DNA from 2 places in the Streptomyces sp. NPDC050085 genome. Region 1 is predicted to be linked to the other one. Evidence: riboswitches for the same ligand, from Rfam matches in the RefSeq annotation. Region 1 holds a riboswitch; the other holds the start of a gene.
What was found. A riboswitch is a leader RNA that binds a small molecule or an ion and turns the genes downstream of it on or off. The one in region 1 is predicted to bind cobalamin.

Region 1 (15,697 bases):
TCGAGCACGACCGGCAGCTGGCCAAGATCGGCGCCCCGGTCGACCGCGACGAGTGGTTCATGCTGCCGCAGACCGTGAACGCGTACTACAACCCGGGCACGAACGAGATCTGCTTCCCGGCCGGCATCCTGCAGAAGCCGTTCTTCGCGCCGGACGCGGACGCCGCCGAGAACTACGGCGGGATCGGTGCCGTCATCGGCCACGAGATCGGCCACGGCTTCGACGACCAGGGCGCGCAGTACGACGGTCAGGGCAACCTGAACGACTGGTGGACCGCCGACGACAAGGCGGCCTTCGAGGCCAAGTCGAAGGCGCTCGTCAAGCAGTACGACGGCTTCTCGCCGCGCAACCTGCCGGGCGAGTTCGTCAACGGGTCGCTGACCGTCGGCGAGAACATCGGTGACCTCGGCGGCCTGACCATCGGCCACACCGCCTACCTCATCGCGCTCGGCGGCGCCCCCGCGCCCACCGAGGGTGAACTCACCGGCTCCCAGCGGCTGTTCATGAACTGGGCGTACTGCTGGCGCACCAAGCGGCGCAAGGAGCAGGAGCAGCAGTACCTGACGATCGACCCGCACTCGCCGCCGGAGTTCCGGGCCAACATCGTGCGGAACCTGGACGAGTTCCACGACGCGTTCGGCACGAAGGCGGGCGACGGGCTGTGGATCGAGCCGGGGGAGCGCGTGCGGATCTGGTGACGTGGCGTGGCCCGGGGCCGGATCGTTGACGACGGTCGGCCCCGGGCCTGGCTCTTCAAACTCCCCCGGACTCCGTCCGGGGGGCCAAGGAGCTAGATCTCAAGCTCTCGCTTCAGGAAGTCCACCGTCGCCGACCACGCCTTCGCCGACGAGTCCGCGTCGTACACCTCGGGCCTGCCGTCGTTGAAGAACGCGTGGTCCGCCGGGTACATGCGGAAGTCCGCGTCGATCCCGGACTGTTCCTTGATGGCGCGGCGCAGGCCGTCGAGCGTGGGCACCGGCACCGTTTCGTCGCGCTCCCCGTAGTGCCCGAGGACCTGCGCCCTGAGCCCCGAGAAGTCGGGGACCTCGCCCTGGATGACGCCGTAGAACGGGACGGCCGCGCTCACCCGCGGGTCCTTCGCCGCGAGGTAGAGGACGAATCCGCCGCCCATGCAGAAGCCGACCGTGCCGACGGTGTCCGAGGTGACCTCGGGCAGGGACAGCAGGTGGTCGACGGCGCCGGACAGCAGGTCCACGCCGACGTCCACCGGCAGTTCCTGCATCATGCGGAACGCCTCGGTGGAGTCGTGCGCCACGTTGCCGCCGTACAGGTCGGGGGCGAACGCCACGAAGCCCTCCGCGGCGAGCCGGTCGGTCACGTCGGCCATGTGGTCGGTGAGGCCCCACCACTCCTGGATGACGATGACGCCGGGACCACGGCCCGCGGGCGGCAGTGCCAGATAGCCGTGGGCCTGCGTGCCGTTGCTCTCGAACGTCACGTTCTGGTGGGCCGGGCGGCCGGTGGACCTCGGCGTGCTGGGGGTGTCCGACACGAGATGCCTCCTGTGATCAATGGTTGCGCCTCCCACCATGTCACTGCTCCGGTCGCGGCATGCGAAGGGGCCGCCGTCTCCCTGCAGACGGCGGCCCCTCACCCGGTTGCGGCGGCTGTCACATGTGGACGACCGGTGCCGCAGCGGGGTCCTGCTGCCCGGCCCCGCGCCGGTACAGCAGGAGGGTGAGGACCGCGCCGGCGGCGAAGAAGCCCGCCGACCACCAGAACGCGGTCGTGTAGCTCTCGATCGTGGCCTGCGCCTGGGTCAGCTTGTCCGCGGGGTTGCGGCCCGCCAGATAGCTGGTGACGGCGCTCGCGGCGAGCGTGCTCAGCAGGGCCGTGCCGATCGAACCGCCCACCTGCTGCATGGTGTTGACCGTCGCGGAGGCCACTCCCGCGTCCTCGGCCGCGATCCCGCTGGTGGCGAGCGACATGGCGGGCGGCATCACGGCACCCAGGCCGGCGCCGATCACCAGGAGCTGCGGCAGTACGTCCGTGCTGAAGCCGGAGTCGAGGCCGATGCCCGTCAGCCACGCCATGCCGACCGCGGCGAGTGCGAACCCGGCGGGGATCACGAGCTTGGGGCCGAACCGCGGCACCAGCATCGTCGTCGACACCTGGGCCATGATCATCAGCGTGGCCATCATCGGCAGGAACGCGACGCCGGTCTTCGTCGGGCTGAAGCCGAGGTTCAGCTGCAGGTAGTACGTGAGGAAGAGGAACACGCCGAACATGCCCGCGCCGGTGATGAGGACGGCGATGAACGAGGCCGCCCGGTCCCGGTCGAGCAGGACGCGCATCGGCAGCAGCGGGTGCGCGGCCCGGTTCTGCCACCAGGTGAAGGCGCTCAGCAGGACCGTGCCCGCGGCGAGGAAGCCCCAGGTCAGCGGGGAACTCCAGTCGTGCGTCTCGGCGTTGGAGAAGCCGTAGACGAGGGCGAAGAGGCCGGCCGAGACGAGCACGGTGCCGGGCAGGTCCAGCTTGGCTCCCGCGGCGTCGCGGTGGTTGCCCAGGAGCATCCAGCCGCCCGCGAAGGCGACGATCGCGAAGACGACGTTCACGAAGAGCGTCCAGCGCCAGTCGAGCGCGTCGGTCAGGACGCCGCCGAGCAGCAGTCCGACGGCGCCGCCCGCACCGGCGATCGCGCCGTACACGCTGAACGCCTTGGCGCGCTCCTTGGCGTCCGTGAACGTGGTGTTGAGCAGGGACAGTGCGGCCGGGGCGAGCAGTGCGCCGAAGACACCCTGCAGGGCGCGGGCCGTCACCAGCATGCCGAAGCTGGTGGACGCGCCGCCGAGGACGGACGCGCCGGCGAAGCCCGCGACGCCGATCAGGAAGGCGGGCTTGCGGCCGAAGAGGTCGGCGATCCGGCCGCCGAGCAGCAGGAGCGAGGCAAAGGCGAGTGCGTACGCCGTCACGATCCACTGCCGGTTGCCGTCGGTGAAGCCGAGGTCCTGCTGGGCGGAGGGGAGCGCGATGTTCACGATGGTCGCGTCCAGGACGACCATCAGCTGCGCGATGCCGATGATGCCGAGGATCCACCAGCGCTTGCGCGAGACGTCGTGCGCGTCCTGTCCGGGCGGGGCCGAGGTGCCGGTGTCCTCGGTCAGCGAGGTCTGAGACATGGGAGCCACTCCAGGGAAGTGTGAGCCGAAGCTGACAAGCAAGTGAACGAAACCGTTTCGTTCAGAACCTCGCCGAGCGTAAGCCCTCGACTAGCGAAACGGCAACGTTTCGCTAGTGGCGTGACGCAGGTAACAGCCCCGGAACGCGCCGATGCCCGGCCCTCCCGAGGGGAGGACCGGGCATCGCAGGTGCTGGGTCAGCCGCTGTTGCGGGCCTTCTGCAGCGCCGAGATGGCCGAGGTGATGGCCTGCTGCAGCTCCTCGAGGCGCTGCAGCATGTCGTCCTCGACGATGTCGTCGATCTCCTCGACGTCGTCGAAGGTCAGCTCCTCGAAGGCCTTCGTCGCCTTCTGCAGGCTGCTGTAGAACTTCGCGCGCCGCTCCTGGACCCGCAGCTCGGGATCCGCCTCGACGGCCTCGGCGACGAGCGTGCGCACGGTGTCGTACGCCTCGCGGGCCCACTCGCCCGCCTGCTCGGCCTCCTCTTCGCTGTCCAGCTCGTCGATCAGGGACAGGTGCCGCTCGGCCTCCTGGCGCAGCTGCCGCGGCGCCTCGATCTTCTGGCCCGCGGGCGTCTTGACCTGCCCCTCCTCGGCGATCTTCCGTACGTACTCGAGGCGGTCGCCGGTCTTGGCCTCCTCCGCGACGGCCTTCTTCAGGTCGTCGGCGCGCACGATGTCGCGGGCCAGGCCCGAGCGCAGCACCGGGTCCTCCCCGAGCCGGTCCATGAGCGCCTTGCGGGCGGCCTCCGCGGTGCCCGGGTCGGCGAGGATCGCGGCCCGCAGCGCCGTCGGGTTCTCGGCGACCTCCAGGGCCTTGGTGGGCCGGATGCCCTCGGCCTCGGCCGCCTCGGTGATTGCCTGGCCGCGTACGGACGTCGCGCTGTTGCGCGAGACGTAGTACGACAACCAGACGTCGGCGTCGGGGAGTTCGACCTCGGCGCCCGGCGCGAGGGCCTCGAACTGCGGCACGAGGCCGTCGTCCGCCGCCCTGTCCCACGCCTTGTAGAAGCGCATGACGCGGTCGGCCGAGCAGCCCGCGAGGGCGGCGAACCTGCGCGCCGAGACCTTCTCGGTCCCCTCGGCGCTCTGGCCGCCGGGGCGCACGCTGCGGGCCACCTTCAGGGCGAAGGCCCAGCCGCCGGTGCGGGCGTAGACGCCGAAGTCGTGGGCGTCGCGCGCGACGGCCTCGGGCACCTCGCCGGAGGCGCCGTCCTCGCCGTCCTCGCCGTCCTCGCTGTCTGCGCCGGCCGTGTCGTTCTCGACCTCGACCTCGACGTGCGCAGCGACGGCCTCGTCGGCCGCGTCGCCCCCTGGCTGCCAGAAATTCTCCGAGGCGCTGTCCGTCGCCCCGGCGGCCTCCCCGTCCGTGCCGGGCCGGCGTGCATCCGGGACGTCCGTCGTGGGCGCGGGCTCCACGAGGGACGGATCCCCGGCGCTCTCGCCGGACGGGACGGCTGCCTCGGACGAGTCGATGGCTACGGTCACGTAGGTACTCCTGGGTGATCGGACGCGAGAAGGTTGACGCGATACTTTATCGCTCCGATTGGGGTGTTTTGCGCGCGAGTTGCCCGGCGGGGCGTGACCCCGTTGCCGGGCCCGCCGTTCGCGGCTCCCCCTCCAGCGACCGGCGTGCCCGGGCCTCGACCGTGCGCCGCGGCGGGAGAGCGAGGGCACGGGAGGCTCTGCGCAGCAGCATCTCAGTGAGGACCGTCGGCGGGAGCGGGCCGAGTGACCCTTGTGGTGGGCCGAACGGCCCCGGCTGCGCGCTACCCGCGTGCGCCCCCCTGGGGCGACTCGCGCCTCAGACGGCGCCCGCCGCGCGCAGCTCCCGGATCGTCCTGGCGTCGTAGCCGAACTCCGTCAGGACCGCCTCCGTGTGCTCGCCCACCGCGGGGACCGGGTCCATGCGCGGCTCGACCCCGCCGAGGTCCGCCGGGGGCACGAGCGCACGGACAGGGCCGCCGGGCGTGGCGACGTCGCGCCAGCGGTCGCGGCCGGTGAGCACCGGGTGGTCGAGGAAGTCGCCGACCGTGTTGAGCCGGGCGTACGCGACCCCGGCGTGCTCCAGGAGGTCGACCGCGCGCTGCGCGTCCAGCTCGGCGAAACGTGCCGCGACGATCGCGTCGAGCTCGGCGCGGCGGGCGACGCGGGCCGAGTTCCGGTGGAAGCGCGGGTCGTCGGCGAGGCTCGCGTCGCCGAGGAACTCCGCGCAGAACGAGGCCCATTCGCGCTCGTTCTGGATCGCCAGCAGGACCGTCCTCCCGTCCGCCGCGTCATAGGGCCCGTACGGGGCGATCGTCGCGTGCGCGGCGCCGACGCGCTGCGGCTGCCCGCCCGAGTACGCGGTGTAGTACGCGGGATAGCCCATCCACTCCGCGAGCGCCTCGAACAGCGACACCTCCACCGCGCGGGCCGTGCCCGTGGCCCGCCGCTCGTACAGGGCGGTGAGGATGCCCGAGAACGCGTACATCCCGGCCGCGATGTCGGCGATCGCGATGCCCACCTTGGCCGGGGCGTCCGGGGTGCCCGTCACGGACACGACGCCCGTCTCGCACTGCACGAGCAGGTCGTACGCCTTGCGGTGGGCCCACGGCCCGTCGGCGCCGTAGCCCGAGATGTCGCACACGATCAGGGCCGGATGCCGCTCGGCCAACTCCCGTGCGGACAGGCCGAGTCGGGCCGCCGCGCCGGGCGCCAGATTCTGTACGAAGACGTCGGCCCCGGCGAGCAGCCGCTCGAGGACGTCGCGGCCGCCGGGCGTCTTGACGTCGAGCGTGACCGAGTCCTTCGAGCGGTTCAGCCACACGAAGTGACTGGACTGGCCGTGCACCGTCTCGTCGTAGCGGCGGGCGAAGTCCCCGTCGCCGGGCCGCTCCACCTTGATCACGCGTGCGCCCAGGTCGGCGAGCTGACGCGTGGCGAACGGCGCCGCCACCGCCTGCTCCAGACTGACGACGGTGACGCCCTCAAGGGGCAGGCGGGCGGCGCTCATTGAGGATCCTCCGGGCTCGTGCGGTGTCGCCGTGCACCGTATGCGAAGGCCCCGGCGGGCGGGTCAGCCGCCCTCGGCAAGCCGAGCGGACCAGCGCTGCTCGACCTTGGCGAGGCGCCAGTAGGCGATGGCCGCACCCCACACGACGACGAACAGGCCGACGATCACGTAGCCGACGTTGTCCAGGTTCAGTCCGGCGATCCAGCTCGTCACCGTGTCGGACAGGTCGAGCTTCTCGTGCAGGACGCCGACGAGTTCGATCGTGCCGATGAAGAAGGCCACCGCGATCGACAGGCCGGTGATGGTGAGGTTGTAGAACACCTTGCGCACCGGGTTCGAGAACGCCCACTGGTACGCGAAGTTCATGAACGTGCCGTCGAGCGTGTCGAACAGGCTCATGCCCGCGGCGAACAGCAGCGGCAGGCACACGATCGCGTACCACGGCAGCCCCGCCGCGGCGCCGGAGCCCGCCATCACCATCAGCGTCACCTCGGTCGCGGTGTCGAAGCCGAGGCCGAAGAGGAAACCGAGCGGGTACATCTGCCCGGGCCGGGTGATCGACTTGGTGAAGCGGCCGAGGACGCGGTTCATGAACCCCCGGGAATCCAGGTGGTGTTCGAGCTCGGTCTCGTCGTACGAGCCCGCGCGCATCGCCCTGAACACCTTCAGGATGCCCATCAGTGCCACGAGGTTGAGCGCGGCGATGAGGTACAGGAACGAGCCGGAGACCGTCGTGCCGACGACGCCCAGCACCTGGTGGGTGCGCGAATCGTCGTTCATCAGTGTGCCGGCGAGGGCGGCGCCGCCCGCGACGAGTGCCGCCATGGCGACGACCACGCTGGAGTGGCCGAGCGCGAACCAGAAGCCCACCGACACCGGGCGTTTGCCGTCCGCCATGAGCTTGCGGGTCGTGTTGTCGATCGCCGCGATGTGGTCGGCGTCGAAGGCGTGCCGCATGCCCAGGGTGTACGCGGTGATGCCGAGGCCGAGTCCGAAGGCCTTGTTGCCGACCTCGTAGTGCCCGGGGACGACCAGCAGGAACAGCACCCCGAACGCGACGACGTGCAGGGCGAGGATCACCGCCAGGAGCCCCGCGGTGCGCACGGTGTCCTCGCGGCGCCAGCGGAAGGCAGGGGTCGAACTCGTCGTCCGCGCAGGGGAGTTCGCGGGCAGGGTCATGCGTCGATCACGCTCCAGCACCTCGTGGATCACTTCGTGAGATGCCGTGGCCGGTCTCCTGGCTTACGGGCGTGCGCCGCCGCTCCTGCCTTCCCAGCGGCCCTGCGGCCACCAGTGGCGTGCTGGTGCGGTGCGCTCCGGACCTGGGGGTCCGGAACCCGATCACAGTGGCGAGGGCCGCTCCGGACTTGGCCCCTGAGGGGCCGTCACCGGTCTTCCCGAACACCACGGCCCGCCCACCCTAGGGTCGCCGGCCTTCGGCTGCATAGCTGCACACCTGTGCAGGTATGCAAGATCACACCGGGGTGCGCCCGCGGGCTTGAGAGAATTCCGGCCATGCATCGCGTACCGGCCGAGCGCGCCGACCACCCCACCATCGACGGCCACCGCGTCTGCGACGCCGTCGCGGCGATCGGGGACGTCGAGGAGGTGCGGGCGTGGGCGGAGCGGTTCTCCCTGCTGGCCGATCCCCGGCGGCTTGCCCTGCTCCTCGCGCTGCGGCGCGTGGGACCGCTGGCCGTGTCCGACCTGGCGGTGGCCTCCGGCATGAACGGGGCTGCCGTGTCCCAGGCACTGCGCCTGTTGCGGGCCGCGGGGATCGTCGCGGGGGAGAAGGCGGGTCGGGTCGTGCGGTACCGGGTGGTCGACGGTGTGGTGGGCGAGCTCGTCGACCGGGTCGGCAAGGTCAGCTGAGCCGGCGTTTGCGCGCCCGCCTGATCTCCTCGTACGCCTTGTCCCGGCCCTCCCAGTGGGAGCCGTCCACGGACTTGCCGGGCTCCAGGTCCTTGTAGACCTCGAAGAAGTGCGTGATCTCCAGGCGGTCGAACTCGGGGATGTCCTCGATGTCCTGGGTGGAGGCGTGGCGCGGGTCGTGGGCGGGGACGCAGAGGATCTTCTCGTCCGGGCCCTTCTCGTCGCTCATCACGAACATGCCGATGGCCCGGCACTCGATGGTGCAGCCGGGGAACGTGGCGTCACCGGTGAGCACGAGCGCGTCCAGCGGGTCGCCGTCGCCGCCGAGCGTGCCCTCGATGTAGCCGTAGTCCGCCGGGTACTGGGTCGAGGTGAACAGCATCCGGTCCAGGCGGATCCGGCCGAGTTCGTGATCCATCTCGTACTTGTTCCGGGAGCCCTGCGGGATCTCCACGATCACGTCGAACGCTTCGTCGCGCGCCTCGCTGCCGCCCAATGTGGCCTCCTTGCCCCATTGCCCGCATTCCGACGACCCGAGTGTGCGCCGTACGGGGCGAGGGCGGAACCCCTCAGACCGCGGGGAGGACGGGGAATACGAGTTCGGGCCGGTCCCAGGCGACGGCCGGCGGACGCGCGGGCACCGTTCCGGTGCGCACCGCGCCCACGCTGCGGTAGAAGCCCTCGGCGGGCGGGTGGGCGACGACGCGGACCTCGGCGAGCCCCGCGGCGCGCGCCTCGCCCCGCATGTGCGCGACGAGCAGGCGCCCGATGCCGAGGCCCTGCGCGTCGTTCGCGACGAACATCAGGTCCAGCTCCGGCGGCGCGAGGAGCAGGGAGTAGAAGCCGAGGACCCGGTCGTCGGCGTCGTCGGCCGCGACGAAGACCCGGTGCGCCTCGATGTAGTCGGGGCCCACGCGATAGCTGGCGACCATCGCCGCGTACGGGCCCTCGTAGGCGCGGGAGCCGCGCACGAGCCGGGTCAGACGCCTGGCGTCGCGCGCGGTCGCCCGGCGTACGGTGACGGCCGGGTCACCCCCGGGGCGCGTAATGCTCGCTGTCATGTCTTGAGTATTACGCATCCGGGGGTCGGGCGCGGCGGCGGGTCAGCCCGTGGGCACCGTCGAGTGGACCTGGCGCAGGAACGCGGCGTTGTCCGGGGTGCGGCGCAGCTTGTCGAGCAGGGCCTCGTACGAGGACTGCCCGTCGCGGCCCTGCAGGGCCCGGCGCAGTCCGCGTACGGCGGTCAACTCGGGGGCGGACACCAGGAGTTCCTCGCGGCGGGTACCGGAGGGGGTGAGGTCGACGGCCGGGTAGACGCGGCGGTCGGACAGCGTGCGGTCCAGGCGCAGCTCCATGTTGCCGGTGCTCTTGAGCTCCTCGAAGAAGTAGTCGTCGGCGCGCGAACCGGTGTCGACCAGGGCGGTGGCGAGGATCGTCAGGGATCCGGCCTCCTCCGTGTTGCGGGCCGCGCCGAACAGGCGCTTGGGGCCGAGCAGTGCGGCCGCGTCGACACCGCCCGACAGGGTGCGGCCCCCCGAGGAGGCGGCGTTGTTGTGGGCCCGGCACAGCCGGGTCAGCGAGTCGAGCAGGATCACCACGTCGCGGCCCTGCTCGACAAGGCGCTTGGCGCGCTCCACCGCGAGTTCGGCGAGCGCGATGTGCGCCTTGGCCGGACGGTCGAACGTCGAGGAGTACACCTCGCCGCGCACGGACCGGCGCATGTCGGTGACCTCCTCGGGGCGCTCGTCGAGGAGCACCACCATGAGGTGAGTCTCGGGGTGGTTCGTGGCGACGGCCGCCGCGAGCTGCTGCAGGAGCACGGTCTTGCCGGTCTTGGGCGGCGCGACGACGAGGCCGCGCTGACCCTTGCCGACCGGGGTGAACAGATCGACGATCCGGCCCGCGAGCCCGCTCGCCGGGCTCTCCAGGCGCAGCCGCTCGGCGGGGTGCAGGGGAGTGAGGTCGGCGAAGCGCGGGCGGGTGCGGGCCGCGGCGGCAGGGGCGCCGCCGACGGTCTCGACGTGCGTCAGGGTGTGCGCCTTCGCGCACAGCCCGTCGACGAAGTCGCCCTTGCGCAGGCCGAGTTGGCGGATGAGAGCGGCGGGGACCTGGACGTCACGGGGTGTCGCCTGCAGATCGCCCGCACGCAGGTGGCCCTGCCCGTTCGCGCCGATGTCGAGGACGCCGGCGGCTCGGACGGGAGCCTTGGAAGGTGCGGATACGGATACGGATGCGGGTGCGGAAGCCTCGACCGGAGCGGGAGGCTTCTCCAGGGTGGAGCTGGTCATGGTGATCACGGTCCTTTCGCGGACGCTGTTCGTACGCGGGCAGGGAAGGAAGGGGGAATGGCTCCGGCGACTGCGTCGGGGGCGGTGGACCGCGCCCCGGGGAAGGCGGGCGAAGAGGCCCGCGGCCGGGAGGGAACCTGGCAGTGCAGGGGCGGGCGAGAACCCGCCGAGAACCTGTTGACCAGGGATGACGCACGCTGCGGCACTGACCGGGAAGGGTGAGCGCTCAGGCGCTGAAGAGAGTGGATCGGCACCGGCGCCTCAGAAGGGGCGTACACACGTGCCACGTAGAAGGTAGCACCCGGCCCCCGGTGCGTGGCAAGAGCGGACTTCGGCGGGCGGCCGTCCTATGCTGATCCGCCATGTTCACACCCCAGGGGCCCACCCTCCGCGAGCTGGCCGTTCAGGCGATGTCGTCGGTCGAGCGGGGCTACGACCTGCTCGCCCCGAAATTCGACCACACCCCGTTCCGCACCCCCGATCTCGTCCTCGACCCGGTCGCGCGGGCGCTGCGCGGGCTCGGCCCGTACGAGGACGGGCTCGACCTGTGCTGCGGAACCGGCGCGGGGCTCGGCGTGCTGCGCGAGGTGTGCGCGGGCCGCGTCGTGGGCGTCGACTTCAGCGCGGGCATGCTGGAGGTCGCGCGGGGCGGCGACCCGGCGGCGTCGTACGTGCGCGCCGACGCCCTCGCGCTGCCCTTCGGGCCGGTCTTCGACCTGGTGGTGAGCTTCGGCGCGTTCGGCCACTTCGTGCCCGGCGAGTACCCGGCGCTCTTCGGTCAGGTGCGCCAAGTGCTGCGCCCGGGCGGGCAGTTCGCGTTCCCGCTGCCCGCGCCCGCGCGCCCCGGATCGCGCGGCTACTGGGCGATGCTCGGCTTCGACTCCGTCATGCGCGTACGCAACGCGGTGTGGCGGCCGCCGTTCGTCATGTACTACCGGCCGTTCAAACTCGCCGACGTGCGAAGGGAGTTGGACGCCGCGGGATTCGACGTCGCGCTCCACGCGCTGCCGGAGCTGGGCGAACGGCCCGACGGCACCCCGCGGTGCAGACTCGTCGTCGCCACCCGTCGCGGCTAGGGCCTGTATCGAAAGTGGCGTCTGCCTCGCGACGCCCGGCACGAGCCCCCACCCTCGAACCGGCTTCGCACGGCTCGGGCGGGAGCTACCCCCGAGACGCCTGCCCGGCCCGCCCTCCGGGCGGACGACGCCACTTTCGACACACGCCCTAGCGGCGGCCCCTGACGACGGGCCGTACCCCGGGCGATGACGCCTGCGCGGTGCGCTTCGGCTTCGGGGCCGGTGTCGTGTCCTGGGGGAACGTCAGCTGCCTGCCCATCCATTCCATCGCGGGACCGATCTCCCGCAGCCACGTCGTGAAGTGGTGGCTGCCGCGCGGCAGGATGATCCGCGCCGACGTCATCGGCGCCCGAACGGCCTTGAGGAACCGCACCGTCGGCCCGTAGTCCCGCTCGCCCTCGCGGCTGCTCGCCGCGAGGACCGACACCTGCGGCACCGGCAGGTGCTTCAGGCGCCACACCAGGTCGTGGCCCTCCTCGCGCCGCTTCGCGGCCGGTCCGCTGCCGAACAGGCTGCCGGTGGTGAGGTCGTCCTGGATCCGGTAGTCGCCCGACAGAGAGGCCGCCGACGTGTACACCTTCGGGTCGCGCAGGGCGAGTTGGAGCGCGCAGGTGCCGCCCGACGAATAGCCGAGCGCACCCCATGCGCTCGGATCGTGCCCCACCCGGTACGCCGACCTGATCGCCTCCGGCAGGTCCTTGCTGAAGAACGTCTCCGCCTTCGGCCCGCCGGGCACGTCCACGCACTCGGTGTCGCGCGGCGGCGCGATCGTCGGCCGCACCATGACGACCACGGTCGGCTGGAGTCGGCCCGTGCGCTCCAACTGGTCGGCGGTCTGCGGGACATGGAGGAACTGCGCGAGGTTCATGATGCCGCCCGGATAGCCGCTGATCGCCACGATCACGGGGAACCGCTGACGGCGGAACTGCGGCTGGAAGTACTGCGGCGGCAGATACACGAACGCCGGGTCGATGGCCCGCGTGCGCCGCCCGATGATGCGCACCGACTCCACCCGGCCGGCCTTCGCGGGCGGCCCCACCGGCAGCCCCTTGACCCGGTCGAGGCCCTGCGGCCCCGCGGGCTCCACGAGTCCGCCCTGCGTGGCGTACACGCCCGTGCCCCCGAGGTTCGCGATCCGCGCGGGCGCCGTGGAGACGTTGCCGAGCAACTCGTCCCAGGTCCCGTAGAACTCGAAGTCCGCGTTGACCGCGACCGCGCACGCCGTCAGGATCGCCAGCTGGGTCACGCCGATCGCGCCCAGCCTGCCGAGCACGGCCACCGGCCCTCGCCGGGCCAGCCGCGGCCACACCCACACCGTCAGACCCACGCACACCAGCGCGGCCAGCACCGTCGTGTACTCGAGCGACCGACTCGTCAGGCCCATCTGCGCTCCCTCTCTCCCTGGCTCCCACCGGCGACAACCCACCGCCCCGCAGGGCAGCTTCCACCCGCCAAGAGGGCGTGGCAGGGAGGCGGGTTTGCCGCCGCGTGCGTTCTTACCCTTCTCCTCACCTGCTCTTACTCCACCCGCCGACCGCCCCCCTACGCTCACCGCCGTGACACCTCGACCCGCCGCCGTGGCCGGCCACATCTGCCTGCTCATCGGACTCCTGGACATCGCCTCGACCGTCCTCCCGCACGTCCACGAGAGCCGTGTGGAACTGCTGGCGCCGTACGTTCCGGGGCTCGCCGACAACGTGGCGCGCGCCGCCGCGCTCGCCGCGGGTCTGCTGCTCGTCCTGCTCGCGCGCGGGCTGCGGCGCGGCAAACGGCGCGCCTGGGAGGCGGCCGTCGGGCTGCTCGCCGTGAGCGCGCTCGTGCAGGGACTGCGCCACCACGCGTTCGTGGCGGCCGCGGTCTCCGCCCTGCTGTGCGCCGGACTCGTCGTGCTGCGCGGCGAGTTCCACGCCCTGAGCGACCCGCGCGGCAGGCTGCGCGCGCTCGGCAACCTGGTGGTGCTCGGCGTCGCCAGCGTCGGGCTCGGCCTGCTCGTCGTGGGCGTGCGCGCCGACCACGAGGCCGGACGCGGCATCTCCTTCTTCGACCGGCTGCAGCAGGTGGCGTACGGACTGGTCGGCATGCAGGGCCCGTTGACGTACGACAGTGACCGCGTCGCCGACCTCGTCCACCTGTCGCTGTTCGTGCTCGGCATGGTCACCGCGTCGACGACCGCGTACCTGGCCCTGCGGCCCGTGCGCCTGGCACCGGCGGGCGGCGAGGCGCGGCTGCGGTCGCTGATCGACCGGGAGGGGCGGCGCGACTCGCTCGGCTACTTCGCGCTGCGCGGCGACAAGGCCGTCCTGTTCTCCCCGACCGGCAAGGCCGCCATCGCCTACCGCGTCGTCAGCGGGGTCGCCCTCGCGGGCGGCGACCCGATCGGCGACCCCGAGGCCTGGCCGGGCGCCATCAAGGAGTTCCTCGACCAGTGCGCGCGGCACGCCTGGACACCGGCCGTCATGGGCTGCAGTGAACTCGGCGGGCAGGTGTGGATCCGTGAAGGGGGCCTGAAAGCACTGGAGTTGGGCGACGAGGCGATCGTCGACTGCGGCACCTTCAGCCTCGCGGGGCGCACCATGCGCAACGTGCGCCAGATGGTCCACCGTATCGAACGCAGCGGCTATACCTGCCGGGTGCAGCGCGTGGGCGAGCTGTCCGACGACGAGAAGAAGCAGCTGAGGGAGGCAGCGGCGGCCTGGCGGGGGAGCGCCACCGAGCGCGGGTTCTCCATGGCGCTCGGCCGGTTCGGCGACCCGGACGACGGCGCCTGCGTGGTCGTCACCGCCCACCAGGAGGGCGCCGACGGTTCCACGCGGGTCCGTGCGCTGCTGCACTTCGTGCCGTGGGGCGACGACGGGCTCTCCCTGGACCTGATGCGCCGCGACCGCACCGCCGAACCGGGCCTGAACGAACTGCTCATCGTGGCCGCCCTGCGCGCCGCACCCGGTCTGGGGATCGCCCGCGTCTCCCTCAACTTCGCCGTGTTCCGGGCCGCGTTGGCGCGCGGCGAGCGCCTCGGCGCCGGACCGGTCCTGCGGGTGTGGCGGGCGCTGCTCGTGTTCCTGTCGCGCTGGTTCCAGATCGAGTCGCTGTATCGCTTCAACGCCAAGTTCCGGCCCGTGTGGCAGCCGCGCTTCGTCGTCTATCCGACCGCCCGTGACCTGCCGCGCATCAGCTGGGCGTGCCTGCAGGCCGAGGCGTTCGTGGTCCTGCCGCACCCCGCCGAGCGGCTGCGGCAGTGGGCGCGGGCCCGCCGGGGCACGACCCCGGCGGGCCGGCCGGTGAAGGTCACCGGCCCGTGAGCGTGCCCAGCTCGGGGAAGGCCCCCCGGGTCAGCTCCTGCGACACCTCCCACAGGCGCCGGCCCGCCTCCGCGTCCACGGCTCCCGGCGCCGGCTCCACCCGCGTCGGCGCACCGCGCATCTCGCCCCTGCCGTCGGGACCGATGAACTCCCCGCCGTCCAGGCCGGGTTGGGTCGCCGCGTACAGCTGCGGCAGCGCCCCGGCATCGGCGGACTGGGCCAGTGACCTGAACAGGTAGCCGAAGAGCAGGCGCGGCACGGCGACCGTCCCGTTCGTCTGCAGGCCCGTCGCGCTGTATCCGGGGTGCGCCAGCAGGCTGCGTACGGGAGCGCCCGCGGCGGTGAGGCGCCGGTGCAGCTCGAGGCCGAACACCGCGTTCGCCAGCTTCGAGCGCCGGTAGAACTCCATCGGCGCGTAGCCGCGTTCACCGGTCAGGTCGTCGAAGTCGAGCCGCGCCTTGCGGTGTTCCAGCGAACTCACCGTCACCACCCGCGGATCCGGCGCCTGCGCGAGCGCGTCGAGCAGCAGCCCGGTGAGCGCGAAGTGCCCGAGGTGGTTCGTCGCGAACTGCAGCTCGTGCCCCTGGGCGGTGAGCGTGCGCGGCGGCGCCATCACCCCGGCGTTGTTGACGAGGACGTCGATCCGCGGGTGCTCCGCGCGCAGCCCGTCGGCGAAGGCGCGCACCGAGTCGAGGTCCGAGACGTCCAGGCGGCGCACGTCGAGCCGGGCGTCGCGGCGGCCCGCGGTGATCGACGCGGCGGCCGCGCGGCCCTTGTCCGGGTCGCGCACGGCGAGGACGACGCGTGCTCCCCGGTGGGCGAGGGCCCGGGCCGTCGCGAGCCCGAGTCCGCTGCCCGCCCCGGTGACGACGGCCACGCGCTGCGACTGGTCGGGAATCCGATCGGTGTTCCACCGCTGTTCCTGCTTCACGACTCGTTTCATGTGTCACAGCCTGACTTTGATGGCACTTGGTGTCAAGAAGTGCCTGTGGTGCCATGGAAGGCATGACGTGTACGCTGTGGGGGTG
Region 2 (15,697 bases), on a different contig from region 1:
AACTCGGCGTAGCACATGTGGGTGTGGATCTGGGTGTCCGGGCGGACCCCCGCCGTGGACAGGCGGAACGCCTCGGTGGCCCAGGCGAGGTACGCGGCGTGGCCCGCGGCGCGCAGCGGCAGCGTCTCGCGCAGGGCGGGCTCGTCGACCTGGATGACCGAAGTCCCGTTCGCCTCCAGGTCGTTGACCTCGTCGCGCAGGGCGAGGGCGACCTGGCGGGCGGTGTCGCCGAGCGGCTGGTCGTCGCGGACGAAGGACCAGGCGAGCATGGTGACGGGCCCGGTCAGCATGCCCTTGACGGGCCGGTCGGAGAGCGACTGCGCGTACGTCGTCCAGCGCACCGTCATCGGCCCGGGGCGCGCGATGTCACCGGCCAGGACCGGCGGGCGGACGTAGCGGGTGCCGTACGACTGGACCCAGCCGTGCTGCGTGGCGAGGTAGCCGGTGAGCTGCTCGGCGAAGTACTGGACCATGTCGTTGCGTTCGGGTTCGCCGTGCACGAGGACGTCCAGGCCCGTCTTCTCCTGGAACGAGATGACGTCGCGGATCTCGTTCCTGATGCGTTCCTCGTAGCCCGCGGTGTCGATCCGCCCGGCGCGCAAGTCGGCGCGGGCGGTGCGCAGTTCGGTGGTCTGCGGGAAGGATCCGATGGTGGTGGTCGGCAGCAGCGGCAGGCCGAGGAGGGCGCGCTGGGCCGCGGCCCGCTCGGCGTAGGGCTGCGAGCGGCGGCTGTCGGAGTCGGTGACGGCCGCGGCGCGCGCCCGGACGGCCGGGTCGCGGGTGATCGGCGATGCGGTGCGCGAGGCGAGATCGGCCCTGTTGGCCGCGAGTTCCGCGGTGATGGCGTCCGTGCCCTGGGCCAGCCCCTTGGCGAGGATGGCGACCTCGGTGGTCTTCTGCCGGGCGAAGGCGAGCCAGCGCCGGATCTGCGGCTCGATGTCGCGCTCCGCCGCGGCGTCGAGCGGGACGTGGAGCAGCGAGCAGGAGGCGGCCACGTCGACGCGGTCGGCCAGGCCCAGCAGGGTGCCGAGTGTGCTGAGGGACTTCGCCAGGTCGTTGATCCAGATGTTGCGGCCGTTGACGACACCGGCGACCAGCCGCTTGCCGGGCAGGCCGCCGACCGCGGCGAGCGCGTCGAGGTTGGCGGCCGCGGCGTCGGTGAAGTCGAGGGCGAGGCCGTCGACCGGCGCCTTCGCGAGGACGGGCAGCGCGTCACCGAGCTGGTCGAAGTAGGAGGCGACGAGCAGCCTCGGACGGTCGGTGAGGGCGCCGAGGTCGCGGTACGTGCGGGCCGCCGCGCCCAGTTCGGCCGGGGTGCGGTCCTGGACGAGGGCGGGCTCGTCGAGCTGCACCCACGCGGCGCCGGCGGCGCGCAGGTCGGCGAGGACCTCGGCGTACACGGGCAGCAGCCGGTCGAGGAGCGTGAGCGGGTCGAAGTCCGCCGCGACGCCGGGCGCGGGCTTGGCCAGGAGCAGGTACGTGACCGGTCCGACGAGCACCGGGCGGGCGGCGAGCCCCAGGGCGAGGGCCTCCTCGAGCTCCGCGACCTGTTTGGTGGAGTCGGCGGCGAAGACCGTGTCCGGGCCCAACTCAGGCACCAGGTAGTGGTAGTTGGTGTCGAACCACTTGGTCATCTCCAGCGGTGCGACGTCCTGCGTGCCGCGGGCCATGGCGAAGAACCCGTCGAGGGCGTCCGCGTCGACGGCGGCGCGGTGGCGCTCGGGGATCGCGCCGACCATGACGGTGGTGTCGAGGACGTGGTCGTAGTACGAGAAGTCGCCGGTGGGGACTTCGCCGATGCCCGCGCCCGCGAGTTCCCGCCAGTTCGTGCGGCGCAGCCCGGCCGCGGTGGCACGGAGGGCGTCGGCGGTGACGCGGCCCTTCCAGTAGCCCTCGATCGCCTTCTTGAGCTCGCGGTTCGGTCCCTGGCGCGGGTAGCCGTGCACGGTGGCCCGTGCTGTTGCGGCTGCGGTGCTGGTGGTCACGGAGTTCTCCTTCGAGAGACGTATCCCTGGGATCCCGGGACCGACGCGGTCGAGAAGGAGTGACGGACCGGCGGCACGACCTCGCGCGGCAAGGCGCGGTGGTCCGCTCGGTAGGTACGCCGACCCGCCCTCGAGGTCACCGGAATCTCCGCGTACGCGTGGTGCGTACACGGGCAGTTGGCAGGTCTTCGGACTCGTGGGCGCGTCCCGTGCACAGACGGAACACCTACTGGCCGTCGCTTCCCAGGTCCCGTTCCTCGGGGCCCAGTGCGTATGACGGCGGTCGTTCCCACTCACCGCTGCGGGGCAGTCCCGGATTCCCACCGGGTTCCCTCTTGCGACGCATCCCGCCTGGCGGACGGGGCGAACCAGCTGCACGGGCCACCCTACGGGGCGTGGGTCGAGCGGTGCCAGGGGGTCCGGGATCCGGGCGGGTTGGCCTGCACAATGCGGGGATGGAGCACATGAATCACACCGATCACACCGATCACACGGATCACGCGGATCACGCGGATCACACCGTCATGAAGGTCGTCGCCGCCGCCGTGGTCGAGGACGGGAAGCTGCTCGTCGTCAGCAAGCGGGCGGCGCCGGACGTCTTCTACGTTCCGGGCGGCAAGCCCGAGCCGGGAGAGGAGCCGGAGGAGACCCTCGTACGGGAGTTGCACGAGGAGTTGGGCGTCGTACCGGGCACCCTCGAACCGCTCGCGGTGGTGGAGGAGACGGCAGCCCTGGAAGGCGTCCCGATGCACCTGACCGTCTTCTCCACGACGTTGACCGGCGAGCCGGTACCCGCGGCCGAACTGTCCGCCCTGCGCTGGACCGACGGACGTGACCCGGGCCTGCGACTCGCCCCCGCCGTCGAACGCCATCTGCTGCCGTTGCTGCGGGACAGGGGCGTGCTCTAGGCCACGGAGCGGGTCGGGACGCCCGGCGTGGGCAACGGCACGTACGTCAGACGAGGCCCGCCGCGTGATCGGGGACGTACGTCTGAAGGTCGCGCGGCGGCCGCCGGTAACCCGTGGCCGGCGGCCGCCGTGGCAGATCGATCGCGGGCGGTGCGACCTCCCGGTAGGGCACCGTCGACAGCAGGTGCGCGATCATGTTGAGGCGGGCGCTGCGCTTGTCGTCGCTCTCGACGAGGTACCAGGGCGCCTCCGCGATGTCGGTGTGCACGAGCATCTCGTCCTTCGCCCGCGAGTACGCCTCCCAGCGCGTGATCGACTCGACGTCCAGCGCCGACAACTTCCAACGCCGTGTGGGGTCTTCGAGACGGCGCCGGAACCGCTGCTCCTGCACCGCGTCACTCACCGAGAACCAGTACTTGCGCAACAGGACGCCGTCCTCGACGAGGAGTCGCTCGAACAGGGGGCACTGATGGAGGAAGCGTCGGTGCTCGGCAGGCGTACAGAATCCCATCACGTGCTCCACGCCCGCCCGGTTGTACCAACTGCGGTCGAAGAGGACTATTTCGCCTGCCGCGGGAAGCCGTTCCACGTACCGCTGGAAGTACCACTGCGTGCGCTCGCGCTCCGTGGGCGCGGGCAGCGCGACGATCCGTGCCACCCGGGGATTGAGATGCTCGGCGACCCGCTTGATCGTGCCGCCCTTGCCCGCTGCGTCGCGTCCCTCGAAGACGACGACCAGGCGGGCCGCCTCGGCACGCACCCACTCCTGGAGCTTCACCAGTTCGGTCTGCAACCGGTACAACTCCCGCTCGTACAGCGCCTTGTTCACGGCCCCACCCCGTATCCCCTAGCCCAACGCCCCATGCCTACAGCGACGTTACGGAGAATCCCATGACCAGGGCCAATCATCCGGACAACACGGCGCTCGACGTCGACGAACACGGCGCGCTCGACGCCGGCGAACACGAGGCGCTCGACGCGCACTGGCGGGCCGCGAACTACCTCGCGGTCGGCCAGATCTACCTCATGGGGAACCCGCTGCTCGCCCAGCCCCTGCGACCCGAGCACATCAAGCCGCGCCTGCTCGGCCACTGGGGCACCTCGCCCGGACTGAACCTGGTCCACACCCACCTCAACCGGGTGATCAAGGCCCGCGACCTGGAGGCCCTGTGCATCTGGGGACCCGGGCACGGCGGGCCGGCGGTCCTTGCCAACTCCTGGCTGGACGGGTCCTACGGCGAGACGTATCCGGACGTCGGCCGGGACGCGGCCGGCATGGAGCGCCTGTTCCGCCAGTTCTCCTTCCCCGGCGGCGTGCCCAGCCACGTCGCCCCGGAGACACCCGGCTCGATCCACGAGGGCGGCGAGCTGGGCTACTCCCTCGCCCACGCCTACGGAGCCGCCCTCGACAACCCGGACCTCCTCGTCGCCTGCGTCATCGGCGACGGCGAGGCGGAGACCGGACCGCTGGCCGCCTCCTGGCACTCCACCAAGTTCCTCGACCCGGTGCACGACGGCGCGGTCCTGCCGATCCTCCACCTCAACGGCTACAAGATCGCCAACCCGACGGTCCTGGCCCGCATCCCCGAGGACGAGCTCGACGACCTGCTGCGCGGCTACGGCCACGAGCCGATCCACGTGTCCGGACACGAACCCGGCCAGGTGCACCACGCGATGGCCGCCGCGATGGACCGGGCCCTCGACCGCATCGCCCACCTCCAGCGGGCCGCCCGCACCGAGGGCGCCACCGAACGCCCGCGCTGGCCCATGATCGTGCTGCGCACCCCCAAGGGCTGGACGGGCCCGCGCGAGGTCGACGGCCTGCCGGTCGAGGACACCTGGCGCTCCCACCAGGTCCCGCTCGCCGCCGTGCGCGAAAACCCCGAGCACCTGCGGCAGTTGGAGACGTGGCTGCGCTCCTACCGTCCCGAGGATCTCTTCGACGCGGAGGGCCGGCCGCTCCCGCACGTCCTCGCCTGCGTCCCCGACGGCACGCACCGCCTGGGCGCCAACCCGCACGCCAACGGTGGCCTCCTCGCCCGCGATCTGCCGCTCGCGCCCCTGGAGCGGTTCGCCGTCCCCGTCGACAAACCCGGCACGAGCCTGCACGAACCCACCCGCGTCCTCGGCGAGTTGGTCGCCCAGGTCATGGCCGACACCGCCGACCGTCGCGACTTCCGCCTGGTCGGACCCGACGAGACGGCCTCCAACCGCCTCCAGGCCGTCATCGACGTCACCGGAAAGGCCTGGCAGGCAGGCGTCCGTGACACCGACGAGCACCTCGCCCGCGACGGCCGGGTGATGGAGATCCTCTCCGAACACCTCTGTCAGGGCTGGCTGGAGGGGTACCTCCTCACCGGCCGCCACGGGCTGTTCTCCTGCTACGAGGCGTTCGTCCACATCGTCGACTCGATGGTCAACCAGCACATCAAGTGGCTCAAGACATCACGCGAGTTGGCGTGGCGGGCGCCCATCGCCTCCCTCAACTACCTCCTCACGTCCCACGTGTGGCGCCAGGACCACAACGGGTTCTCGCACCAGGACCCCGGCTTCGTCGACCACGTGATGAACAAGAGCCCCGACGTCGTCCGCGTCTACCTGCCGCCGGACGCCAACACCCTCCTCTGTGTCGCCGAACACGTCCTGCACAGCCGGGACTACGTCAATGTCGTCGTCGCCGGCAAACAGCCCTGCTTCGACTGGCTCTCGCTGGAGCAGGCACGGGCGCACTGCGCGCGGGGCGCGGGCATCTGGCCCTGGGCGGGCACGGACGACGGCAGCCGGGAGCCGGACGTGGTGCTGGCGTGCGCGGGCGACGTGCCGACCCTGGAAGTCCTGGCCGCGTCCCAGCTGCTCCGCCGCCACCTGCCGGATCTCGCGGTCCGCGTCGTGAACGTCGTCGACATCGCCCGTCTCGTGCCCCGCGAGGAACACCCGCACGGCATGGCGGACTTCGAGTACGACGCCCTGTTTACCCCGGACAAACCGGTGATCTTCGCCTACCACGGCTACCCGTGGCTCATCCACCGCCTGGCCTACCGGCGCACCGGCCACGCCCATCTCCACGTACGCGGCTACAAGGAATCCGGCACCACCACCACACCGTTCGACATGGTCGTCCGCAACGACCTCGACCGCTACCGCCTCGTCATGGACGTCATCGACCGCGTCCCCGGCCTTGCCGTACGCGCCGCGGCCGTCCGCCAGACCATGGCGGACACCCGCACCCGCCACCAGGCGTGGATCCGCGAGCACGGCACCGACCTGCCCGAGGTCGCCGACTGGGCGTGGACGGGCTGAGGGCGTCGCGTTGCGGCAGGCCGCGATCGGGGACCGCCACGGGAAGGGTCAGCGGGGCCGGAGTTCGGTGAGCAGTTCGCGGATGCGCCGCTCGATCTCGTCCCGGATCGGGCGGACGGCCTCGGCGCCCTGCCCCGCGGGGTCGTCGAGCTTCCAGTCGAGGTACCGCTTGCCGGGAAAGACGGGGCAGGTGTCGCCGCAGCCCATGGTGATCACCACGTCGGACGCCCGCACCGCTTCCACGGTCAGCACCTTCGGCGTCTCGGCGGACATGTCGATGCCCACCTCCGCCATGACCTGAACGGCGGCCGGGTTCACGGCATCGGCGGGCGCGGACCCCGCGGACCGCACCTCGACGCCGCCCTCGGAGAGGTGAGTGAGGAAGGCGGCGGCCATCTGCGAACGGCCCGCGTTGTGGACGCACACGAACAGGACGGACGGCTTGGATTCAGACACGGGCGGATCCTTCCGGGGAGACGGCCCGTCCGGCGGCAGGGGCGGAGGGAGGGAAGCAGCGGCGGGAGGCCAGGGCGACGTGGACCAGGCCGATCAGGACCGGCACCTCGATGAGCGGACCTACGACTCCCGCGAGGGCCTGTCCGGAGGCGGCGCCGAAGGTGGCGATGGCAACGGCGATGGCGAGTTCGAAGTTGTTGCCCGCCGCCGTGAACGCCAGCGTCGTCGCCTTCGGGTGGTCGAGTCCGACCGCACGGCCGACGGCCATGGACCCGGTCCACATCACGGCGAAGTACACCAGCAGCGGCAGCGCGATCCGTACGACGTCCAGCGGCTTCGAGGTGATGGCCTCGCCTTGGAGGGCGAACAGGACGACGACGGTGAACAGCAGCCCGTACAGGGCGAACGGGCCGATCCGTGGGATCAGCGTGGTCTCGTACCAGGTGCGTCCCTTGGCCCGCTCGCCCAGGCGGCGGGTGAGGAACCCGGCGAGCAGCGGGATGCCGAGGAAGAGCAGGACGGAGCGGGCGATCTCCCACACCGACACGTCGAGTGCGGTCTGTTCCAGGCCGAGCCAGCCCGGCAGCACGGTCAGGTAGAACCAGCCCAGCGCGGCGAACGCGACCACTTGGAAGGCGGAGTTGAGAGCGACGAGAACGGCGGCGGCTTCGCGATCGCCGCAGGCGAGGTCGTTCCAGATGATCACCATGGCGATGCAGCGGGCAAGCCCGACGATGATCAGGCCGGTGCGGAACTCGGGCAGGTCCGGCAGGAAGAGCCAGGCGAGGGCGAACATCAGGGCCGGGCCGACGATCCAGTTCAGGACCAGGGACGGGACGAGGAGGCGGCGGTCGCGGGTGACGGTGTCCAGACGGTCGTAGCGGACCTTCGCCAGGACCGGGTACATCATCACGAGCAGTCCGAGCGCGATCGGCAGCGAGACGCCGGTGACGGTGACCTTCGCGAGCGCGTTTCCCAGGCCGGGCACGAGACGGCCCAGACCCAGGCCGGCCGCCATCGCGAGCAGGATCCACACGGCGAGGAAGCGGTCCAGGAAGGACAGCCGTCGGGCCACCGGGTGCGCGGGCGCCGCGGTGGCTGAAGCGTTCACGAGGCGTTTCCGGCGGGCGCGGTCTGGGCGAGCGGCTGTCCGTCGGGCCGGGTGAGGACCGCGGCCAGGCGGTCGGTCATCTGCGGCAGCAGCCGGTAGTACACCCAGGTTCCGCGCCGCTCCGAGTCGATGAGCCCAGCCTGCTTCAGCAGCTTGAGGTGGTGGGAGATGGTCGGCTGCGACAGGTCGAAGGCCGGAGTCAGGTCACAGACGCACACCTCCCCGCCGGCGCGGGACGCGATCATCGACAGAAGTCGAAGCCGCACGGGGTCGCCCAGGGCCTTGAACACCTTCGCCAGATCGGCGGCCCGGTCCTCGTCCAGCGGGGTGGTCAGCAGCGCGGGGCAGCATCCTTCGGCACCGTCCTGGCCGAGCACCACAAGCTCTTGTTTCGACATGCTTCTATATTGACATCCTTCGATCCAAGGCGCAAGGTTGCATCGACAGACGTCAATACAAGTCGATCGGGGAGACCACCATGTCCCGTGCCCAGCTCGCGCTCAACGTCGCCGACCTCGAGGCGTCGGTCACCTTCTACTCCAAGCTGTTCGGCGTCGAACCCGCCAAGCGCCGCCCGGGCTACGCGAACTTCGCGATCGACACCCCTCCGCTCAAGCTCGTCCTCATCGAGGGAGAGCCGGGGCAGGACACGCGCCTGGACCACCTCGGCGTCGAGGTCGACTCCACCGACGAGGTGTCCGCCGCCACGACCCGGCTGAGGGACGCGGGTCTCGCAACGTTCGAGGAGAACGACACGTCCTGCTGCTACGCCCTCCAGGACAAGGTGTGGGTCCACGGCCCCGGCAAGGAGCCGTGGGAGGTCTACGTGGTCAAGGCCGACGCCGACCGGCTGGGCAAGGGCACCGCCCCGGAGGGCGACGGCTGCTGCGCCGGACAGGACGAGAGCGCGGAGGTGGCTGCGCCTGCGGGCTGCGCCTGCTAGGGCCTGTGCCGAAAGTGGCTTCGTCCGCCCGGAGGGCGGGCCGGGCGGCGTCTGGTGCGTGCTCTGGGGGTCCCCCCGGCCGAAGGCTGGGGGAGTGTCGGGGGCCGACCCTCGTACCGGATGTACTTGGGTCTGCGCCCGGTGCGGCGAAGGGGGCACCTCCCTCGCGTGGGGGCATGGTCAGTGACCCTGCGGCCGAGACCCCACGGCTGCGGCCGCCGCCCGCCGCTCTCGGCACCTACTTCCTCAACACCGTCAACATCGGCGTCCACCGCCGAACTCGCCCAGGCTCGCGAAGCCCGCGAGGCGTCCTTCGTCACGTGGCCCCCGCCGCAGGTCCATCCGGTCTCCTGAACCGAGGCGCCCCATGCGAAGCCAACGGGCGCGGCAAGGCGGACCAAGCCCTGGGCGAAGAGGTGTCCGGTGCGTCACGTCTGACCGGAGTCCTCCACCAGCCGACGGTGGAGTTCTGTCGTCATCGCGTGGATCGCCCGGGTCAGCTCCGTGTTCGTCTTGAGTTCCAGTTCCTGTTCGATGAAGTCGTGGTCGGCTTTTGCCTGTTGGAACTCCGCCTGCCGGTTTTGGCCGATCATGACGAAGGTCGACAGGAAGATCGCCTCCAGCGACACGACCAGGGTCAGTGTGGGCCACGGGGCGGACTCCACGAACAGCATCCAGAGCAGGAAGCCAATGGCGTGGAGGTAGACGAAGTTCATCGAGCCGGCGAACTTGGTGATCGCATCAGCGATGCGGAGCTGAGCATCGCTCGCCCGCCGGGACCGGTGCGCGGCCACGACGGGATGGTGTCGGTGCGAGACCGATTCGTCGTCGAGCATCTGCATGCGCCTGCTTCCTCGGAGGTCCGACGCTGAGTGCTGGAGGGTGCATGGTGCCATTCCCGCGGCTCCGGGACGAGGCTCGGGTCGCCGGAACGTGCTGATCACATAGCCGTCCGCGGCTCCGGACGTCGGCCGCTCCTCTTTTGGGGCCGGTTGGCCCCCCGAGCGGCCCTTCGGCCCGGAGTAGAAGTCGGGCCGGGGCCAGAGAGTGGAGAGGCCACCGCACTTGCAGGGGTGGTGCAGGGGAGGACGAGGTGGAAGAGGAACGTGAGGACGCCGAGGACGACTGGATCCACGAACTCCGGGGATGAGGGGCCGCCATGGCACCGCGAGCGCTCGTTGCGTACGGGACGAAGAACGGTTCGACTCAGGAGATAGCGGAAGCCATCGGTGATGCCCTGCGCGCTCACGGGATGGAAGCCGAGGTGCGCGCTGCGTCCGAGGTCAGGGGCGTGAGTCCGTACGACGTGGTGGTGCTGGGCGGAGCACTGTACAGGGGCCGTTGGCACAGTGACGCGGTCCGGTTCGTGCACCGGCACGGCGCCGCGCTGTCGAAGCGGACGGTGTGGTTGTTCAGCAGCGGGCCGCTCGACGCATCGGCCGGCGAGCGGGAGATCCTGCCGGTGCGGGGCGCACGGCGGGCGTTGGTGCGTCTGGACGCCAGGGAGCACGTGACCTTCGGCGGCCGGCTTGAAGCCGGGGCGCGAGGCCGTATGGCGCGGATGATCGTTCAGTCCGGGCGCGGCGGGGACTTCAGGGATTTCGCCCGCATCGCGGCCTGGGCCACGAAGATCGCGCACGCGGCTGCTGCGGAGGTACAGGTCCGACGACAGGGGCACGAAGCAGGATGACGTGGCGGAGCCTCACGTGGCAGACAGCACCGTTCGGCGAGAGCCCCTACCTGAGGTGGCCGGTCCGTGTCTGCCGTGAGCAAGCTCCTCAGCGGCCTCGGGGCGGAGCACCGTGACCAGTTGGAGGATCTCGCGTGCGAAGTGACCTTTCCGGCGCGGGCTCGCCTGTTCGACGAGGGGCAGCACGCCGACCGGTTCTGGATCCTCCGCTCCGGTGCCGGTTCGTCCTGCTCGACGCTCACGAAGTCGTGCGTGACGGCACTGGCAGGAGTACGAACGCCGGTCAGAGCTGGTGCTCCGCGTCGTGGCAGGTGAAGCAGGTGAGGCGGCGGGCCGATTGCTTGAGGGTGGACAGGCCCATGCCTTCGTGTCGGTGGATCTCCTGGGCGGTGACCTTGATGTGATCAGGGCAGAGTCCGGCGCCGCAGTTGCGGCAGGAGGCAGTGGCCGGGAGGAAGAAGTACGTACATGGGCGCCGCCAGGGCCCGCAAGGACTACGGACGCGGTGCGCGGGAAGTGCCTCGCGGTTCCGGTGAAAGGCGTCCGCCATGCTCCGGTGCGACGTCGCGGTGAATGCGGTACGGCCAGGGACCGGGGCAGCACTGCCTACGTTATCCCCGGCTCGGTGCCTTGCCCAGTGCTGTCAGGGCCCGCCCCCGGGCGTCAGCCGTTCCGGGCACAGGACGTAGGACGGGGATCGCTCTATGGTGGCGAAGCAGGGGTAGGGAGGGGGAGCGGGCGGACGAGCGCTGAACGGAGGGGCTGTGGGGAGGGACAGCACGCCGGAAGGCGGGGCGGTGCCCGGGCTGCGGATGGACGAGCTCCTGGAGGAACTCCAGGGGCGTATCGCCCACATGCGTGGTACGCGCGACCGGGTGCACACGCTGCTCGAAGCTGTCCTCGCGGTCGGCCGGGGGCTTGAACTGCCGCAGGTGTTGCGCCGGATCGTCCAGGCGGCCGTGACCTTGGTCGACGCCGAGTACGGTGCGCTGGGCGTGATCGGCGGGGTGCAGACGCTGTCAGCGTTCATCACGGTCGGGATCGACGACGAACTGCAGGACCGGATAGGCGAGTTCCCCATCGGACGCGGGGTGCTCGGGGAGTTGATACGCCATCCGGAGCCACTGCGTCTGGCGGAGATCTCCGATCACCCGGCGTCCTACGGCTTTCCCGCGCACCATCCGCCGATGCACTCGTTCCTCGGCGTCCCCATCCGCGTGCGCGACGAGGTCTTCGGAGTGCTGTACCTCACCGAGAAGCGCGGTGCGAAGGAGTTCGACGCGGAAGACGAGTCCGTGCTGTCCACACTCGCGGTGGCGGCAGGCGTCGGCATCGAGAACGCCCGCTTGTACGAGCAGGCCCGCAGGCGCGAGGAGTGGCTGGCGGCCAGCGGTGAAGTGACGAACCGACTGCTGCTCGGGGTGCCTCGGGGTGAGGTGTTGAGGCTGATTGTCGAACGTGCTCGGCAGATCGTGTCAGCGGATCTGGGCGTGGTGGCGGTTTCGGCGGTGGACGGAGACCGGCTGCGCGTGGCCTGCGCCGTGGGGCAGGACGCCGAGGCTCACGAGGGTCTGGATCTGTCCGGTCAGGAGGGACTCGTGGGGGCAGCCGTTACTGAGGGCGCTCCGGTGTTCAGCGACGACATCGCACACGATCCACGAGGCGGCGGTTCACCCCGGAAGTGGGTCGGGCTCGGTCCTGCGGTCGCGGTCCCGATGGGAGCGCAAGGGGCGGTCCGCGGCGTACTGCTGTTCGCCAGGCGGGCCGGGCGGTCGGAGTTCCTGGCGACGGAGGCCGAACCGCTGCTGGGCTTCGCCGGCCAAGCGGCGCTGGCCATGGAACTGGTGGACCGGCGCCGGGATGCCGAGCAGGTCGCGCTGCTGGAGGACAGGGACCGTATTGCTCGCGATCTCCATGACCTGGCGATCCAGCGGCTGTTCGCGACGGGCATGGCGTTGCAGAGCGCCGAGCGGCTGGCCAAGGAGCCGAGGGTGGCCGAGCGGCTGGGGCACGCGGTGGACGAACTCGACGACACCATCAAGATCATTCGGTCGGCGATCTTCGGGTTGCGCTCTCGTGACCACACGATCGGTGGTTCCGGGCTGCGTATGCGGGTGGCCAAGGCGGTGGAGGAGGCGGGCGCGGCCCTCGGATTCTCGCCGGCCCTGCGCGTGGAAGGGCTGGTGGACACCGAGGTGCCTCAAGAGGCGGCGGATCACGCGATCGCCGTGCTGGGCGAGGCGCTGAGCAACGTCGTACGGCATGCGCGGGCAACAGGTGTGGAGGTGCATGTGGTGGCCGAACAAGGGGAGTTGAGCCTGACGGTGATCGATGACGGCCGGGGGATTCCCGCCGGGGCGCGGCACAGTGGGCTGGCGAACATGGAGGAACGCGCCCGGCAGCTCGGCGGGGTCTTCTCGGCGGAGCGGCCTGCCGCGGGAGGTACGCGACTGAGCTGGCGGGTGCCGCTGCGACGCGGAAGCCGGTCCTGACGGTCGTCACGCCGGGCGGGTCGGCGAACCGGGTTCCCCGTCGGAGTCCAGCAGTTGGCGTGCCGTGCGCCGCGGTGTGGAGGGCCCCTCGGGGCCGTAGCCGAGTCGTACGAGCATCTGCACGTGGTCCAGCGGCGCGCCTGCCGCATGGAGCCGTGCCCGCAGATCGGGCCACTCCATGGCCTGGTGCAGCAGGGACGTGCTCAGCCCCCGCGCGGTCGCGACGAGGAGGACGTGCTGGAGGGCCTGGCCGCTGCGCAGCCAGTCGATCCGCCGGTCGTGGCTGGAGCGCAGAACCCCGATGGTGGGGGTGCGTTCGAAGGGCTGCGAGGGAAGCCGTTCGAGGTGGTGTTCTGCGCTGAAGTCGCGCATGGGCAGGAACTCGAAGCCGTCCTGCGGGCCGTACGCGGAGGGCGGGATGCCGGTGTCCGCACTGCCGTGGTCCTCATCGGCCGGCCGCACGGCACGACGGCTCTCGGCCCCGCGCCGCGGGTCGCGATGGTTGCGGCGCTCCGCCTCCGTCGTGAGGCGCAGGAGACGGCTGATCTCGCTCTGATCCGGCAGGGTGAGCGTGGCGCCCTCGGTGTGGGCGGCTTCGGCGAGTTCACGGAGCACGGAGCGTGGAGCGTGGCGTTCGGAGAACGGGAACCGGCTGCTGTGCCGACGCCAGATCGCGTCGTACAGGCCTTCGTCGTGAAGGGTGCCGTGCCCGCCGTTCCGGGTGATGCGCACCGCCGCGAGAACTCCGGGATTTCCGGGTTCGGGCAGCAGTCGTGGCACCGGGGTCCAGCCGAAGTGGTCCACCGCGACACGCAGGTTGAACAGGGCGGAGCCCGCCGCGAGGTGCAGGGCGCGTCCGTGCGGGTCCTCCTGGGGCAGGCTCTGTTCGGGTGCCGCGTGTATCTCCACGGTCATGGACGCGGGGGCGAAGCGGAAGCGCCAGGGCTGCGTGTTGTGCATCGACGGTGCGGCGATGGCGGCCGAGAGCAGTTTCTCCAGCGTCGCCGCGTTCATGGATGTCGAGAGCATGGGGATCGCCTCCTCGTGGACCGGGCGGACGGCCGAGGGGCCACCTGCGCCGGTTTCGCCGGGCATCCCGTGGAATGCGGAACGGGTCAAGCCTGCGCCCGTCAACCCCACTGGGCGAAGGGGCCGTTGGCCCCGCGCGAGGGGCCGACCGGGCATGTCGAGGTCGCCCGCACCCTCATGGTCATGGCTGAGCGGGCGGGTCGAGGTGGGCGGCGATCACGGCGGCCTGGACGCGCCGGTGCACGCCGAGCTTGGCGAAGATGCGGGAGATGTGGTTCTTGACGGTCTTCTCCGACAGATAGAGGCGTTTGCCGATCTCGCGATTGGTGAACCCCTCGCCGATCAGCTTCAGGATGCTGTTCTCGCGCTCCGACAGGGACCGCAGGAGCGGTGACGCGGTGGCGTCGTCGTCGGTCGGTGCGCGCAGGCTGTTCATCAGGCGGGCCGTGGTGGTCGGGTCGAGCATGGACTGCCCGGCGGCGACGGTCCGCACGGCGGAGAGGAGGGCTGTGCCCCTGATCTGTTTGAGTACGTAGCCGGATGCGCCGGCCATGATCGCGTCGAGCAGGGCGTCCTCGTCGTCGAACGACGTGAGCATGAGACACGCCAACTCCGGCATTGCCGAACGCAGTTCACGACAGACCGTCATGCCGTCGCCGTCCGGGAGGCGGACGTCCAGGACCGCGACGTCGGGACGCAGGGCGGGGCCGCGGGCCAGCGCCTGCTGGGCCGTGGCCGCTTCGCCGATCACGGTGATGTCGGGTTCGGACTCCAGCATGTCGGCGAGGCCGCGGCGTACGACCTCGTGGTCGTCGAGGAGAAAGACCTTGATCGGCCGTTGGGCCGTGAACGTCCGTGTGGTGTCGGTCATGACGGTCCTCTGCCCTCTGCAAGAAGGTCGCGTGGATGGCCCCGGTCTGGCTGTGCCGGTTGCTCCCGCTGCCGATCGTTGCCCATGGGCGAGGGCCTGGCCAGGGCTGAACGGCCCCTATACGACGGATAGTTGGGCCGCGGGGGCCTTGGGGCTGCCTGGTCGGCCCCTGTTCGGCGCTCGGCGGGCCTGACACGTTCGACAGGGAGACGGCCCAGCGCCGTTGTCCTCCCTGACGAGGAGGTGCCGGGCCGTGGCACGTGCAGGAAGCAGGGAACCGGCGAAGGTGCTCCTGTGGCGATGGCGGAGCAATCCACTGCGGCGCCGCACCGACGTGGTGGAGGCCTGGATCGGCATCACGGTCTGGTTCCTCGCACTGCTGGGCGGCGCGCTGTCCGGGCTCGCCACCGCCGACGTGGTGCAACGGCATCTGGCGCAGCAACGCGCGGACCGGCACCTGGTCCCAGCCGTCCTGGCCGAGGACGCTCCTCGTCAGTCGCCGGTCTCGGCGGCCGGTGTCGCCCGGGGGCGGGTGTGGGCGACGGTGCGGTGGACATCCGCACGCGGCGCCGCCCGCACGGGATCGGCGCTGGTGGAACCCGGGCTCACCAAGGGCGAGGGGGCGAAGGTGTGGACGGACCGCGCAGGCCGCCTGACCTCCGAGCCCGACAGCGTGTCCCTGGCTCTGCAGGAAGCCGTCCTGCTGGGAGGGCTGTCGGGGTGGGGCACGGGGGCCGTGGTGCTGGCCGGCGGGTGGGTGCTGCGACGGCGCCTGATGTCGCGTCGCCTGGAGCGGTGGGGCGACGAGTGGGCGCGGATCGGTCCCCAGTGGGGGCGCAGGACGGGGTGAGGAGCGCGCAGGGCAGGAGTCGGCCCGGCATTGCGCGGCCCCGGTGGACCCGCGCGCACTCG

Region 2: another riboswitch for cobalamin. It lies ahead of metE (5-methyltetrahydropteroyltriglutamate--homocysteine S-methyltransferase); the one in region 1 lies ahead of ACIBUY_RS36540 (HoxN/HupN/NixA family nickel/cobalt transporter).

The regions. Positions count from the first base shown of each region.
Region 1 is NZ_JBITJZ010000016.1:17,153-32,849, reverse strand. Features, by position in the region: gene ACIBUY_RS36565 (M13 family metallopeptidase) at 1-698, shown strand, start outside; gene ACIBUY_RS36560 (dienelactone hydrolase family protein) at 791-1,513, opposite strand; gene ACIBUY_RS36555 (DHA2 family efflux MFS transporter permease subunit) at 1,632-3,140, opposite strand; gene ACIBUY_RS36550 (hypothetical protein) at 3,338-4,336, opposite strand; gene ACIBUY_RS36545 (CaiB/BaiF CoA transferase family protein) at 4,944-6,134, opposite strand; gene ACIBUY_RS36540 (HoxN/HupN/NixA family nickel/cobalt transporter) at 6,198-7,313, opposite strand; cobalamin riboswitch at 7,344-7,558, opposite strand; gene ACIBUY_RS36535 (metalloregulator ArsR/SmtB family transcription factor) at 7,650-8,006, shown strand; gene ACIBUY_RS36530 (inorganic diphosphatase) at 7,999-8,502, opposite strand; gene ACIBUY_RS36525 (GNAT family N-acetyltransferase) at 8,576-9,067, opposite strand; gene rho (transcription termination factor Rho) at 9,110-10,294, opposite strand; gene ACIBUY_RS36515 (class I SAM-dependent methyltransferase) at 10,657-11,370, shown strand; gene ACIBUY_RS36510 (alpha/beta hydrolase) at 11,519-12,754, opposite strand; gene ACIBUY_RS36505 (phosphatidylglycerol lysyltransferase domain-containing protein) at 12,927-14,669, shown strand; gene ACIBUY_RS36500 (oxidoreductase) at 14,656-15,612, opposite strand; gene ACIBUY_RS36495 (TetR family transcriptional regulator) at 15,695-15,697, shown strand, end outside.
Region 2 is NZ_JBITJZ010000007.1:5,344-21,040, forward strand. Features, by position in the region: gene metE (5-methyltetrahydropteroyltriglutamate--homocysteine S-methyltransferase) at 1-1,985, opposite strand, end outside; cobalamin riboswitch at 2,147-2,373, opposite strand; gene ACIBUY_RS25345 (NUDIX domain-containing protein) at 2,441-2,893, shown strand; gene ppk2 (polyphosphate kinase 2) at 2,940-3,722, opposite strand; gene ACIBUY_RS25355 (phosphoketolase family protein) at 3,785-6,193, shown strand; gene ACIBUY_RS25360 (arsenate reductase ArsC) at 6,242-6,649, opposite strand; gene arsB (ACR3 family arsenite efflux transporter) at 6,642-7,760, opposite strand; gene ACIBUY_RS25370 (ArsR/SmtB family transcription factor) at 7,757-8,158, opposite strand; gene ACIBUY_RS25375 (ArsI/CadI family heavy metal resistance metalloenzyme) at 8,239-8,703, shown strand; gene ACIBUY_RS25380 (DUF1003 domain-containing protein) at 9,132-9,545, opposite strand; gene ACIBUY_RS25385 (flavodoxin domain-containing protein) at 9,863-10,393, shown strand; gene ACIBUY_RS25390 (DUF2180 family protein) at 10,677-10,943, opposite strand; gene ACIBUY_RS25395 (GAF domain-containing protein) at 11,206-12,885, shown strand; gene ACIBUY_RS25400 (Acg family FMN-binding oxidoreductase) at 12,892-13,914, opposite strand; gene ACIBUY_RS25405 (response regulator transcription factor) at 14,096-14,785, opposite strand; gene ACIBUY_RS25410 (hypothetical protein) at 15,039-15,635, shown strand.